Linked DNA regions of Paractinoplanes abujensis. The protein of the gene in region 2 interacts with the protein of the main gene of each other region in a pairwise test. Links are inferred from orthologs where the notes say so. Each region holds a gene or a part of one and is shown on either strand. Other genes may lie near its edges.

Region 1 (5,426 bases), 3.5 Mb from region 2 along the record:
GTGAACTCGGTCGGCGGGCCGAGCACGATCTCGCCGTCCTTGCCGATCGTGTATTCGCCGAGCTTGCCCGCCTTGAACTTCTCGCCCTCGGCGCCGGTGATCTGACCCGAGGCCATGGCGGCGCCGGCGAACGCGGCCAGGTAGCCGATGTCGGCCGGGTTCCAGAGCGCGAACTTGGTGACGGTGCCGTCCTTGACGTACTCGCGCATCTGGTTGGGCAGGCCGAGCCCGGTCACGGCGACCTTGCCCTTGTAGCTGGACGACGAGATGTAGCGCGCGCCCGCCGCGATGCCGACTGTCGTCGGGGCCACGATGACCTTGAGGTTCGGGTACGACTGCAGCAGTCCCTGGGCTTCCTGGAAGCTCTTCTGGTCGTCGTCGTTGCCGTACGCGACCTTGACCAGCTTGAGCTTGGCGTAGTCGGGCTTCTTGAGCTCTTCCTTCATGACCTCGATCCAGGAGTTCTGGTTCGTGGCGTTCGGGGTGGCCGAGAGCACCGCGATCTCGCCGCCGTCGGCGCCGGCCTGCTCGAGCGCCATCTTGGCCAGCGACTCGCCGATGCCCTGGGTGGTGGCCTGGTTGATGAACGCGTCTCGGCAGTCCTTGGAGGCGTCCGAGTCGAACGTGATGACCTTGATCTTGGCCGCGCGGGCCTGGTTGAGCGACGGGCAGACCGCGTTGGGGTCGTTGGCCGCCACCACGATGACGTCCTGCTGCTGCTGGATCAGTGTGTTGATGTAGGACACCTGCGACGAGGCGGACGCGTCGTTCGGGCCGACCAGCTTGTACTCGCCCTTGAGCTCGTCCACGGCGACCTTGCCGCCGCCGGTTTCGACGTCCGAGTACGGGTTGTTCAGCTGCTTCGGCAGGAAGGCGATCTTCAGGCCTTCCTTGATCGCCGCGTTGGGGTCGGCGGCCGCGGAGGCCTGCGTGCCGGAACCGCTGTTGGTGTTGCTGTCCTTGGTGGTGCCGCCACAGGCGGTCAGACCTGCGACGAGCAGTGCGGCGGAAGTAACGGACAGTAACGTCCGGGGGGAGCGAAGCACTGTGTACTCCATTCACTCAGGGCTATCGGGAGGCGGCTTGCCGCAGCCTGCGGCGCTGATAATTTCCGCGTACGGCGGTGGTGATGTTCGGAAGCAGCACGGAGAGCACGAGCAGGGAGCCCGTGACGATGTTGAGCGCCTGCCCGGAGACGTCCTCCAGGCGCAACGCGTTCTGCAGCGCGGTCAGCAGCACGACACCGGCGAGAACACCGGGCAGGCTGCCCTTTCCACCGAAGATCGAGACGCCGCCGAGCAGGACGGCCGCGACCACGGCGAGTTCGAGACCCGAGCCGTTGTCGGCCCGGGCGCTGGAGTAGCGCAGCGTCCACAGCACACCGACCAGGCCGGCGACCGCGCCACTGACGACGTAGAGCCAGAATTTCGTACGGGCGACTCGGATCCCGGAGAAGTGGGCGGCCTGCGCGTTGGCGCCGATGGCGTAGAGCGAGCGGCCGAACGGGGTGGCGTGCTGCACGATCCCGAAGAGGAGCGCGAGCACCACGATCAAGATCAGGACATTGGGTACGGCGCCGCCACCGATGGTTCCGGTGACCCAGCCGGTGTAGTTCCACGGGAAGTCGGCCACCGCGCCGTCGCCGAGCACCACGAAGGCGAGACCGCGGTAGAGGGCCAGCGTGCCGATCGTGACCGCCAGCGAGGGCAGGCCCAGGCCGGTGATCAGGAAGCCGTTGACCACGCCGCAGATCGCGCCGATCACGACGCAGAGCGGGATGATCGTCTCGATCGACAGGCCCTGGTTCCACAGCCAGCCCATCATCGAACTGGTCAGGCCGAGCGTGCTGGCCACCGACAGGTCGATCTCGCCGGTCACGATGATCATCGTCATCGGCAGCGCGATCAGGATGATCGGCAGCAGGTCGAGCACCATGAACGTGAAGTTCCGGCTGGTGCCGAAATTGTCCACGCTCAACGACGCGATGATCAGCACCAGCACGGTGAGCACCAGGATGATGCTGTCCCAGCTGGTCAGTCTTTTCCGGGCCTCAGACATGGGCGTCCCTCTTCCGCAGGCTGCGGGCGATGCGGACCGCGACCAGGCGGTCGGCGCAGATGGCCAGGATGATCAGCGCGCCGACGATGGCCTGCTGCCAGAACTGGTTGATGTCGAGCACCGCCAGGGCGCTGCCGATCACCGTGAGCAGCAGGGCGCCGAGGGCCGCACCCCAGACCGAGCCGCTGCCGCCGAAGACGGCCACGCCGCCGACCACGACCGCGGCCACGACGTTGAGCTCCATGCCGGTGCCGGCCGCGGCGTCGACAGTGCCGAACCGGGCCGCGTACAGCACCCCGGCCAGCCCGGCCAGCGCGCCGCTGAGAACGAACGCCCCGAGCAGGTTGCGGGCGACCTTGATGCCGGCCAGCTCGGCCGCGGCGGGGCTCGACCCCATCGCGTACAGCTCCCGCCCGACCCGGTAGTTGCGCATCATCAGCGAGCCCGCGCCCACCACGACCAGCGCGATCAGCACCAGCCAGGGGATGCCCAGCAGGTTGTCGTTGGCGAACGTCAAGAAGTGCCGAGGCAGCTCGTCCGCGTTGACCTGCGAGCCGCCGGCCCACGAATACGTGATGCCGCGGTAGATGTAGAGCGTGCCCAGTGTGACGACGAGCGCGGGCACCTTACCGAAGCGTACGAGAACGCCGTTGACCAGGCCGGCCACCGCGCCCACGGCCAAGCCGGCCAGCAGCGCCACGATCATCGGCAGGCCCGGGTTGGTGCTCATCATCGTGGCCACGGTGAACGCGCTGATGCCGAGCACCGAGCCCACACTGAGGTCGATGTTCCGGGTGATCACCACGATCGCCTGGCCGGTGGCCATGACCGCGAGGATGGCCGTGTTGAGCAGGTTGTCGCGGATGCTCTGACCACTCAAGAAGCGGGGGTTGTCGATCGCCGTGTACGCGATGAGCAGCGCCAGCGCGAGCACAATGCCCAGCTCGCGCGTCCTGAGCAGGTTCTTGGGCTCGAACCGCTTCGCCGCGGGAGCCTCGAGCGAGGTCGCCGTCATGCTGAGCCTCCCGGGCCCGTTCCGGTGCGGCCGGTCATGCCGCGACCTCCTGTCCCATGGCCGCGTACATCACGGACTCCTCGGTTGCCTCAGCCCGGGTGAGCTGGGCGGCGACGCGGCCCTCGCGCAGCACCACGACCCGATCGGCCATGCCCAGGACCTCGGGCAGCTCCGACGAGACCATGACGACCGCCAGGCCGTCCGCCGCGAGCGACGACATCAGCCGGTGCACCTCGGCCTTGGTGCCGACGTCGATGCCGCGCGTGGGCTCGTCGACGATCAGCAGCTTGGGCCCGGTGGCCAGCCACTTGGCCAGCACGACCTTCTGCTGGTTGCCGCCCGAGAGCGTGCCCACGGCGTCGGAGAGCCGGCCCAGCTTGGTCTGCAACTTGCGGGTCCAGGTCTCGGCGGCCGCGCGCTCGCTGCCGCCGAACAGCAGACCCAGCCGGGCCAGCTTGCGGGCGCGCGGCAAGGTCACGTTGCGTTCGATCGACAGGTCCATCACCAGGCCCTGCTGACGGCGATCCTCGGGCACAAGAGCCATCCCGGCGGCCATCGCGGCGCGCGGATCCCCCTTCCTGAGACGCCTGCCGTGCACCTTGACAACCCCGCTGTCGTACGGGTCCACGCCGAACACGGCCTGCATGACCTCGGAACGGCCCGCGCCCACGAGCCCGGCCAAGGCGACGATCTCTCCCGCCCGTACGGAAAAGGAGATCTCTCGGAAAACGCCCTCGCGGGACAGGCCCTCGACCTCGAGCACGACCTCGCCCGGCTCGACGTCCTGCTTGGGGAAAAGCGCGCTCAGGTCACGCCCGACCATGCGCCGGATCATGTCGTCGACGCTGAGGTCGGCGACCAGCTCGGTGGCGACGTGCTTGCCGTCCCGCATGATCGTGACCCGCTCGCACAGGGCAGTGATCTCCTCGAACCGGTGCGAGATGAACATGATCGCGGCGCCCTCGTCCCGCAGCGACCGCACCACCGCGAAGAGCCGCTCCACCTCGACGGCGGACAGCGCGGCGGTCGGCTCATCCATGATCAGCACCCGGGCCTCGGACGACAGCGCCTTCGCGATCTCGACCAGCTGCTGATCGGCGATCGACAAGCCACGGGCCGGACGCGTCGGGTCGAGCGGAACACCCAGCCGGCGGAACAGCCGCTCGGCGTTGGCGTGCATCTCCTTGCGATCGATCTGCCGCAGCTTGGTCAGCGGCTGGTTGCCCATCGCGATGTTCTCGGCCACTGACAGATCGGGGAAGAGGGTCGGCTCCTGATAGATGACGGCGATGCCGGCCGCCTTGGCGTCGGCGGGGCCGGCAAAATCCACGTCGACGCCGTCGACCCGCAGCGTGCCGGTGTCCGGACGGTGGACGCCGGCCAGCATCTTCACGATGGTGGACTTGCCGGCCCCGTTCTCACCGACCAGCGCATGGGCCTCGCCGGGGTGGAGGGGGAAGGTGACCCCTTGCACGGCGGCGACCGCGCCGAAGGACTTGGTGACGTTCTGAACCTCGAGTCGCGCGGGCTGCTGGGGGCGCGCGGGGTCGTTCTGGGGCGCGGGCTGCGGGGTGCGCGCGAGATCGTTTTGGGGCGCTGGCTCCTGGGAGCGCGCGGATTCATTTTGGGGCGCGGGCTGCTGGGGGCGCGCGGGGTCGTTCTGGGGCGCGGGCTGCGGGGAGCGCGCGGGGTCGTTCTGGGGCCGGGCGTTTGCCTCCGCCACGAGCCACCTCCACGTCGCTTGTGGGAACAATACTTGAAATGTTTCAATAGCTGTTGAAATGTTTCATGAGCGGTGAGACGAACGTAGGTGGCCCCGATCACACCTGTCAAGCGTTGGCCAGAAACGTTGTGGAAACACGGCCGTCGCGCGACCGTCCAGTGCCGTAAGATGCGGCTTCAACGTTTCAAAGACGGCGCGGCACGGCGCGGCCGGGGCTCGTCCCGGCGGCCGACCTGGTAAAAGTTTGCGATCCCCGGCCCGCTACACCCCGCTCAGGAGGTCTTGGTGCTGAACGGCAGGACGCCGTCCGTCAAGGATGTGGCCGCGGCCGCCGGTGTCTCGCTGGGCACCGTCTCCAACGTGATGAACCGCCCCGAAGTGGTGAGCGCACGCACCCGTGAGCGGGTCGAGCGGGCCATGGCCGAGCTGGGTTTCGTACGCAACGAATCAGCCCGCCAGTTGCGAGCCGGCACGAGCCGCACCCTGGCGTACGTGATGCTCGACGGCACCAACCCGTTCTTCCACGACGTGGCGCAGGGCATCGAAAACGCCGCCGAGGACGCCGACTTGTCGCTGTTCATCTGCAACAGCAACAGTCGCTCGGCCCGCGAAGAGGTGCACCTCGACCGG
Region 2 (7,902 bases):
AGCACCGGCCCCGCCGGCCGGCCCGTCCGCTTGTCCCAGACGACCGCCGATTCGCGTTGCGTGCTGAGTCCGACCGCCTTGACCCGCCCCCGGCCGACGCCGTCCAGACAGGAGGCCGCCGCCGTGAGCACGCTGCCCAGGATCTCGTCCGCGTCCTGCTCGACCCAGCCCGGCCGCGGGTACCGGATCGGCACGGCCGCCGACCCGCTGGCCACCACGGCCCCCGCCGGATCGACCAGCAGGCACTTGGTGGAGCTGGTGCCCTGGTCGATCGCGAGAACGAGGTCGTCAGGCATCGGTGCGGGCCAGCCCGATCGCCGCCTGCCGGATGTCGCCGGCGGTCAGCCCGAAGTGCTCGAGCAGGAACGCGGTGGTGCCGGTGGGCGCGAATTCGCGGTGGATCCCGAGCAGCCGCATCGGCACCGGGGCCCGTTCGGTGACGACGACCGCCGCCACGGCCGCACCCAGGCCGCCGGTGGTGGTGGCCTCCTCGGCGGTCACGATGCCGCGGGTCTCGGCCATGGCGCGGCGGATCGCGTCCTCGTCGAGCGGCGCGATCGTCGACATGTTCAGCACTCGCACGGAGACTCCCTGCTCAGCGGCCTCCTCGGCGGCTTGCAGCGCGCGGGAGACCATGGTTCCGGCCGCCACCACCGTGACATCCGAGCCGTCGCGCAGGGTGGTCGCCGCGCCGAAGGTGAACGGCCGGTCACCGGTGACGGCGGGCACCTTGAACCGGCCGACGCGCAGGAAGACGGGCCGGGCCGCGTGGGCCGCCCAGCGCACGGCGGACCGGGTCTCGGCGGGGTCGGCCGGCACGACCACATCGAGTCCGGCGATCGCGCGCAGCCACGACAGGTCCTCGATCGAGTGGTGGGTGGGACCGAGTTCCCCGTACGCCATGCCGGGGCTCATGCCGCACAGCACGACCGGCGACTGGCTGTAGGCGACGTCCGCTTTGATCTGCTCGAGCGCGCGTCCGGTCAGGAACGGCGAGGCTCCGCAGACGAACGGGACGTAGCCGCTGAGCGCCAGTCCGGCGCCCACGCCGACCATGTCCTGCTCGGCGATGCCCACGTTGATCAGACGGTCCGGGAACTCCTTCTGGAACTGCACGAGGTTGCTCGACCCGACCGAGTCGTTGCACACGGCCACGATGCGCTCGTCCTCGCGGGCCAGGGCGATCAGTTCCTCGGCGAACGCGACGCGGTTGTCGAACGTCTCGGTGGCGACGGGCGCGCTCATCGGGCCAGCTCCGCGGCCGCGGTGACGATCTGCTCGGCCGAGGGCACCTTGTGGTGCCACTCCACGCGGTCTTCCATGAAGGAGACGCCTCTTCCCTTGGTCGTGTTGGCGATGACGCAGGTGGGCCGTTCGCCGCGGGCTGCGGTGAACGCGTCGTACAGGGAAAGGTGGTCGTGACCGTCGATCTCCAGGACGTCCCAGCCGAAGGCGCGGAACTTGTCGTCCAGCGGGTCGAGGGTGTTGGTTTCCTCGGTGCGCGCGCCCTGCTGCAGCCGGTTGCGGTCGACGATCGCGGTGAGGTTGTCCAGGCGGCGGTGCCCGGCGGTCATCGCGGCCTCCCAGTTGCTGCCCTCCTGCAGCTCGCCGTCGCCCAGCACGACGTAGACGTGCCGCGACGAGCTGGAGAGTTTGGCCGCGACGGCCATGCCGACCGAGACGGGCAGGCCGTGGCCGAGGGGGCCGGTGTTGGTCTCGACGCCCGGCACCTTGACCCGGTTGGGGTGGCCGTTGAGGGCGGAGAGCGGACCGGCGAACGTTTCCAGCTCGGCCTCGGCGAAGAAGCCGGACGCGGCCAGGGTGGCGTAGAGGGCGCCCGCGGTGTGGCCCTTGCTGAGCACCAACCGATCGCGGTCGGCCCAGTCGGGCTTCTCCGGGTCCACGCGCAGGACGCCGAAGAACAGGGTGGTCAGGATGTCGAGGACGGACATGTCGCCGCCTACGTGGCCCAGGCCGGCCCGGCCGATCATGTGCAGGTCGGTGGTGCGGGACTGGTTGGCCCGCTCCCGCAGCATCTCGCGTCGGCGCTCGGGACCGGCGTCGGCGAACTCCTGCCGGAATCGGCGCCAGGCGGCGGCGGTACGGGGGTCGGCGACCAGCATGGGTGTGCCTTTCTACGGGTGGTGACAGACCGGGCGGGCCTTGTGGGCCCGCCCGGGGAACAGGTCAGGAGCCCTCGACGGCGAAGTTCTTGACCGAGTCGGCGTTGTCGGGGTTGACGAGCACGCAGTCGATCGACTGCTTCTCGGGCTGGTCGGTCTTGCCGCCCGCCTTGATGTAGGCGTCGGCCTGGTCGACGGCCATCTCCGCGATCTTGCTGGCGGGCTGGAGCACGGTCGCCTTGATCGCCTTCTTCTGGATCGAGGAGACGACGTCGGGGCTGCCGTCGAAGCCGACGACCACGATGTCCTTCTTGGCCGCCTGCACCGCGGCCCAGGCGCCCAGGGCCATCGTGTCGTTGCCGGCGATGATGCCTTTGATGTTCGGGTGCGCCTGCAGGATCGTCTGGGTCTTCTGCAGGGCCTCGGCCTGGTCCCAGTTGGCGCTCTGCTGGGCGACCATCTTGAGGTCCGGGTACTGGTCGAGAATGCCGTGGTAGCCCTTCGAGCGGACCCCGGCGTTGGTGTCGGTGGGCTTGCCGGTGAGCTCGGCGTATTCGCCCTTGTTGCCCATCAGCTTGGCGAACTCCTGGCCGCCGAGGCCGGCGCCCTGAGCGTTGTTGGAGACGATCTGGGCCACCGCGACACCGGTCTTGTTGATCTCCCGGTCGATCAGGAACGTCGGGATGTTGGCGTCCTTGGCCCGCTGGATCGCGGTCACCGAGGCGTCGGCGCCCGCGTTGTCCAGGATGATGGCGGCGGCCTTGCGGCTGATCGCCGTGTCGAACTGCTGGCTCTGCTTGGTCGGGTCGTCGTCGTGGCTGAGCACCAGCGTCTCGTAGCCCAGCTTCTTGGCCTGGGCGGCGGCCGCGTCCTGCTCGGCCTTGAAGAACACGTTGTCGGGCGACGGCGTGATGATCACGACCAGCTTGGAGGCGGCGGGGGCCGCGCTCTCGCCGCTGCCGGCCGAGCCTTCGTCGTCACCGCCTCCGCAGGCGGCCAGGGCGAGGACCGAAGCGGCGCCGACGGCGACAAGAGCTCTCCGGGAGGGGAGGTATTTCATGAGGATTTGTCCCTTCACGTGCGACAGTGCGGGTGAGAGAGGGTGCGTACGGGCTTTGACTAGGCGGTGCGTTTGGTCAGGTTGGACTGCAGACGCTGCTGCGCCTGCTCGGTGATGACGGCGAAGACGATGACAGCGCCCTTGACCACCGACTGCCAGAAGGTGGAGACGCCGACGAGCACCAGACCGTCGCTGAGGAAGCCGATGACGAAGGCGCCCATCACGGTGCCGATGATCGTGCCGCGGCCGCCGGCCAGCGCGGTGCCGCCCAGCACGGCGGCGGCGATCGCGTTGAGCTCGTACGTGGTGGCGGTGTCGGGGTAGGCGGCGCCCAGCTCGGAGGTCAGCAGCAGACCGGCCAGGGCGGCACAGGCGCCCGAGATGACGTACACGGCGATCTTGATGCGGTTGACCCGGATGCCGGAGAGCACCGCCGCCCGCTCGTTGCCGCCCACGGCGAAGATGCGCTTGCCGAAGGGGGTCTTGGTGGTCACGATGATCGCCGCCGCCGCGACCACCACCATGATCCAGACGGCGACCGGGATGCCGAGGATGCTGTCGACGCCGATGAAGCCGAAGCCGGTGTTGCCGCGGGCCTCGGTGCCGGCCAGGTCGGGGTACGTGCCGCCGTCGCTGTGCAGCTGGGCCACGCCCCGGGCCACGTAGAGCATGCCGAGGGTGGCGATGAACGGCGCCACCTTGAACCGGGTGATCAGCACGCCGTTGACCGCGCCGACCAGGGCGCCGACCACGATGCCGATCAGGATGACCACGGCCACCGAGAAGAAGACCGTGCCGCCGGGCATGTCGAAGCCCTTGAACAGCAGGCCGCCCGCGACCATGCTGGCCAGGCCCGCGATCGAGCCCACCGACAGGTCGATGCCGCCGGTCAGGATCACGAAGGTGACCCCGATGGCCAGGATCGCGTTGATGGCCACGTGCTTGGTCATCAGGATCAGGTTGCTCTGCGTCAGGTACTCCGACGAGATCGAGCTGAAGATGATGATGAGGACGACCAGGACGACCAGCGTGCGGCCGCGCAGGAGCAGCAGCGCGGCCCTCGCGAGCGCGGTGCTCTTCGGCTCGTCGGGCTGAGGGGCGGCGGCGGCTTTCCGGGGCGGGGCCACGTGGGTGTCTGTCATGTCGCGGCCTCCAGGACGCTGTCGGATGCGGAGGCGCTCACGAGGGCCTCCTCGGTGACGTTCTCGGCGGTGAACTCGGCGGTGACACGGCCGCGGGCCATCACGAGGACCCGGTCGGCCATGGCCATCACCTCGGCCAGCTCGGACGAGATGAACAGCACCCCGAAGCCCTGCGCGGCCAGGTCGGCCATCAGCGACGCGATCTGCGACTTGGCGCCGACGTCGATGCCGCGGGTGGGTTCGTCCAGCAGCAGCACGACGGGGTCGGTCAGCAGGGCCCGGGCCAGCACGACCTTCTGCTGGTTGCCGCCGCTGAGCGCGGTGACCAGCGCGCCCAGCCCGGGGATCTTGATGGCCAGCTCGCCGACCTTGTCCTTGGCCGTGCGCTGCTCGGCGCCGCCGTTGAGCAACCCACCACGCGTCATCCGGGCCAGGGTCGCGAGCAGGATGTTCTCCCGTACGGACATGGTCTGCACGAGGCCGTCGCGCTGCCGGTCCTCCGGCACCAGGGCCAGGCCGGCCGCCATCCGCGCCTGCACCGTGCCTTTGGGCTCCGGGGTTCCGCGCACCGAGATCTCGCCCGCGCTCGCCTTGCGCATGCCCATCAGCGTCTCGACCAGCTCGGTGCGGCCCGCGCCCATCAGGCCGTAGATGCCGACCACCTCGCCCGCGCGCACGGTCAGCGAGACGTCGTCGACCTTCACGGTGCCGGGAACGGTCAGACCCCGTACGTCCAGAAGCACGTCACCGACCGGGGAGCTGTTCCGCACGTACAGGGAATCGGGGTCCCGGCCGACCATCTGGCGCACGATCCAGCCGGTGTCGGTGCGGCTCATCGACTCGTGCGCGACGAGGCTGCCGTCGCGGAACACGGTCACCCAGTCGCCGATGCGGCGGAACTCGTCCAGCTTGTGCGAGATGTAGATGACCGTGACGTCGTCCTTGCGCAGGTCACCCATGACGTCGAAGAGCACGTCGACCTCGTGGTTGGAGAGCGCCGACGTCGGCTCATCCATGATCAGGACCCGTACGTCGGTCAGCAGCACGCGCCCGATCTCGACGAGCTGCTGCTGGCCGATGGGCAGGTCGCCGACGAGGGTGCCGGGGTCGAGCCGGTCCTGCCCGAGCCGCTGGAGCACCTCGCGAGCCCGGCTGCGCTGGCCGGCGGCGTCGACGAACCGGCCGGCCTTGCGCAACTCGCGCCCGGCGAACAGGTTCTCCGCGATGGTCATGTTCGGGAAGAGACTGAGCTCCTGGTGGATGATCCCGATCCCGCGGGCCTGCGCGTCGCGGGGGCTGCCCAGCTGCACGGGCTCGCCCTCGAGGAGGATCTCGCCGCTGGTGGGCTGCTCGGAGCCGGACAGGATCTTCATGAGCGTCGACTTGCCGGCGCCGTTCTCGCCGACGAGGACGTTGACCTTGCCCCGGTACGCGGTGAAGGTGACGTCCTTGAGGGCCCGTACGCCGCCGTAGTTCTTGCTGATGTTGCGCGCTTGGAGAATCTCCGGCATCACTGCACCGCCAGTTCCGTCGGCACCAGGAAGATCGTGCCGGGCGCGAGCGACGAGAACGCGCCGTGGAACTCGAGCTTCTTGCCCTTGAGCGCGTCCCGGTCGACCTGGGCGACGACCTCGGTCTTGACCTTGTCGTTGATCTGGTTGGCGACCTCGGCGTAGTCGATCTGGTTGACGAAGTCGCCGAACGCGATGCCGACAGCGTCACGGATCGCGGTGCCGGCGATGACCGGGCCGGTCGCGATCGTGACCTTGAGCGGCGAGCCGCCCGCCTGCGGGACCTCGACGGTGACCGGGCCCGTGGGGACCGACGTGTCGACCTCGGTGACCGTGCCCGCGCCCTTGACCATGAACGCGTACGGGCTGCCCGTGCCGGCCTGTTTGCCCAGCTCCTGGCCGGCCTTCGCCGGGTCCGCCCGGATCGCGGCGGCGACCTCGGTGACGTCCTTGGCGTTGTCGTGCACGGTCGGGACGATCTTCTGCGCCCAGTTGTCGTTCACGTAGGTCGCCGGGTCGGTGGCCTTGGACTCGGCGGCGGCCAGCCCGTCCTTCTCGTAGACGTAGACGCCCGGCACCCGGGAGCAGGCCGTCACCGCCGAGGCGAGCGCCAGCGTCGTCGCCGCCGCGAGCAATCGGCGTGTGATCACCGTCATGTTGAATATCCATTCATAGGCGATTGGGCATGCCAACACTGTGAATGCTGGATGTCGGTGTTGTCAACGGGTCGTTCCGGTGTTGCTTCAGGGCGCGTTTTCGCGGGGCATCGTCGTTCTTGACGGCCCGCCACCCGGCCGTTTACGGTGCGACTTCATCCGATCCAGGCTTGAATTTTTATTCGCGAGCGTTTCTCACGTGGTCGTGAGGCGCTGCCAACGGGTGATACTCACCGTGCGCCGGTGAATGGATATTCTCCTAAGCTGACGTCGTCGGGAGGGGTTGGGAGTGGCCGAGCGTTACGCGGTGGACGAGGTCGCCACCGACCAGATCCGCCTGCTGACCAAGGTGGCGCGCATGTACCACGAGCGGGGCATGCGACAGCCGCAGATCGCGCAGCAGCTGCACATCTCCCAGCCCCGCGTCTCGCGGCTGCTCAAACGCGCGGTCGAACTGGGGATCGTCCGCACGACCGTGCTCGCCCCGCGCGGCGTCTACGCGGAACTCGAGGAGCAGATCGAGCAGGCGTACGGGCTGACCGAGGTGATCGTGGCGGACACCGACGACCACGCCGACGAGAGCCACGTGATGCGGGCGCTCGGCTCGGCCGCGGCCGTCTACCTGGAGACGACCCTGATGGGCGGCGAACGCATCGGCGTGTCGTCGTGGAGCTCGACGATCCTGGCCACGGTGGAGGCCATGCACCCCCGGCCCACCCCGGTGGCCGACCAGGTCGTGCAGATGCTGGGCGGCGTGGGCAACGTGACCGCGCAGACCCAGGCGACCCGGATCACGGGCCGCCTGGCCGCGCTGACCGGCGCCCAGGCGGTCTACCTGCCCGCGCCCGGCCTGCTGGCGTCGGGTGACATGCGGCAGATGTTCATCACCGACCCCAGCATCGAACCGGTGCTGCGCGCCTGCGACGACCTGACGATGGCACTGGTCGGCGTGGGCAGCATCGAGCCGTCGCCACTGCTGCGCGAAAGCGGCAACGCGTTCGCCGAGAGCGAGCTGCCCGGCCTGCGCTCGGCGGGCGCGGTCGGCGACGTGTGCATGCGCTTCTTCGACTCGGCCGGCGCCCACATCGAATCGGCCTTCGACGAGCGGGTGCTGGGCATCGCCCCGGCCACCCTCATGCGCGTCCCCCGGCGCGTCGCCGTGGCCGGCGGCCTCCGCAAGAGCAACGCCATCCGAGCCGCCGTCCGCGGCGGCTGGGTCAACGTCCTGATCACCGACCTGCAGGTGGCCCGCAGCCTGCTCTGACCGCGTGAGGCCGTGGGCGCGGACGAGCTCGGCCGGGACAAACTTCGCGACGCCTGATCAGCGACGCGGAAGGGCCCGAGCCGGTATCGCCTCTACCCGGCACACCGGACGGCTCCGGCTGCGGCCGGATGGTGCGACGTTCGAGC

Evidence for each region.
Region 1: the proteins of BKA14_RS12390 (region 2) and BKA14_RS28620 interact in binary tests that used the Escherichia coli proteins (3 or more experiments, as listed by UniProt). The link is inferred for Paractinoplanes abujensis from one-to-one orthologs.

Annotation. Positions count from the first base shown.
Region 1 is NZ_JACHMF010000001.1:6,260,580-6,266,005, reverse strand. What follows is about bases 2,453-5,426. They hold BKA14_RS28620 (ATP-binding cassette domain-containing protein), read right to left. Parts: upstream 4,797-5,426; coding sequence 3,108-4,796; downstream 2,453-3,107. Other genes in these bases: BKA14_RS28615 (LacI family DNA-binding transcriptional regulator), read left to right, coding at 5,082-5,426; BKA14_RS28625 (ABC transporter permease), read right to left, coding at 2,453-3,073. Outside these bases: rhaS (rhamnose ABC transporter substrate-binding protein), read right to left, coding at 1-1,046; BKA14_RS28630 (ABC transporter permease), read right to left, coding at 1,069-2,058; more of BKA14_RS28625, read right to left, coding at 2,051-2,452. UniProt on the Escherichia coli protein: Part of the ABC transporter complex RbsABC involved in ribose import. Responsible for energy coupling to the transport system.
Region 2 is NZ_JACHMF010000001.1:2,766,371-2,774,272, forward strand. What follows is about bases 2,285-5,283. They hold BKA14_RS12390 (ABC transporter permease), read right to left. Parts: upstream 4,326-5,283; coding sequence 3,243-4,325; downstream 2,285-3,242. Other genes in these bases: BKA14_RS12385 (D-ribose ABC transporter substrate-binding protein), read right to left, coding at 2,285-3,183; BKA14_RS12395 (sugar ABC transporter ATP-binding protein), read right to left, coding at 4,322-5,283. Outside these bases: BKA14_RS12370 (FGGY family carbohydrate kinase), read right to left, coding at 1-296; BKA14_RS12375 (transketolase family protein), read right to left, coding at 289-1,245; BKA14_RS12380 (transketolase), read right to left, coding at 1,242-2,123; more of BKA14_RS12385, read right to left, coding at 2,188-2,284; more of BKA14_RS12395, read right to left, coding at 5,284-5,836; BKA14_RS12400 (DUF2291 family protein), read right to left, coding at 5,836-6,492; BKA14_RS12405 (sugar-binding transcriptional regulator), read left to right, coding at 6,782-7,756. UniProt on the Escherichia coli protein: Part of the ABC transporter complex RbsABC involved in ribose import.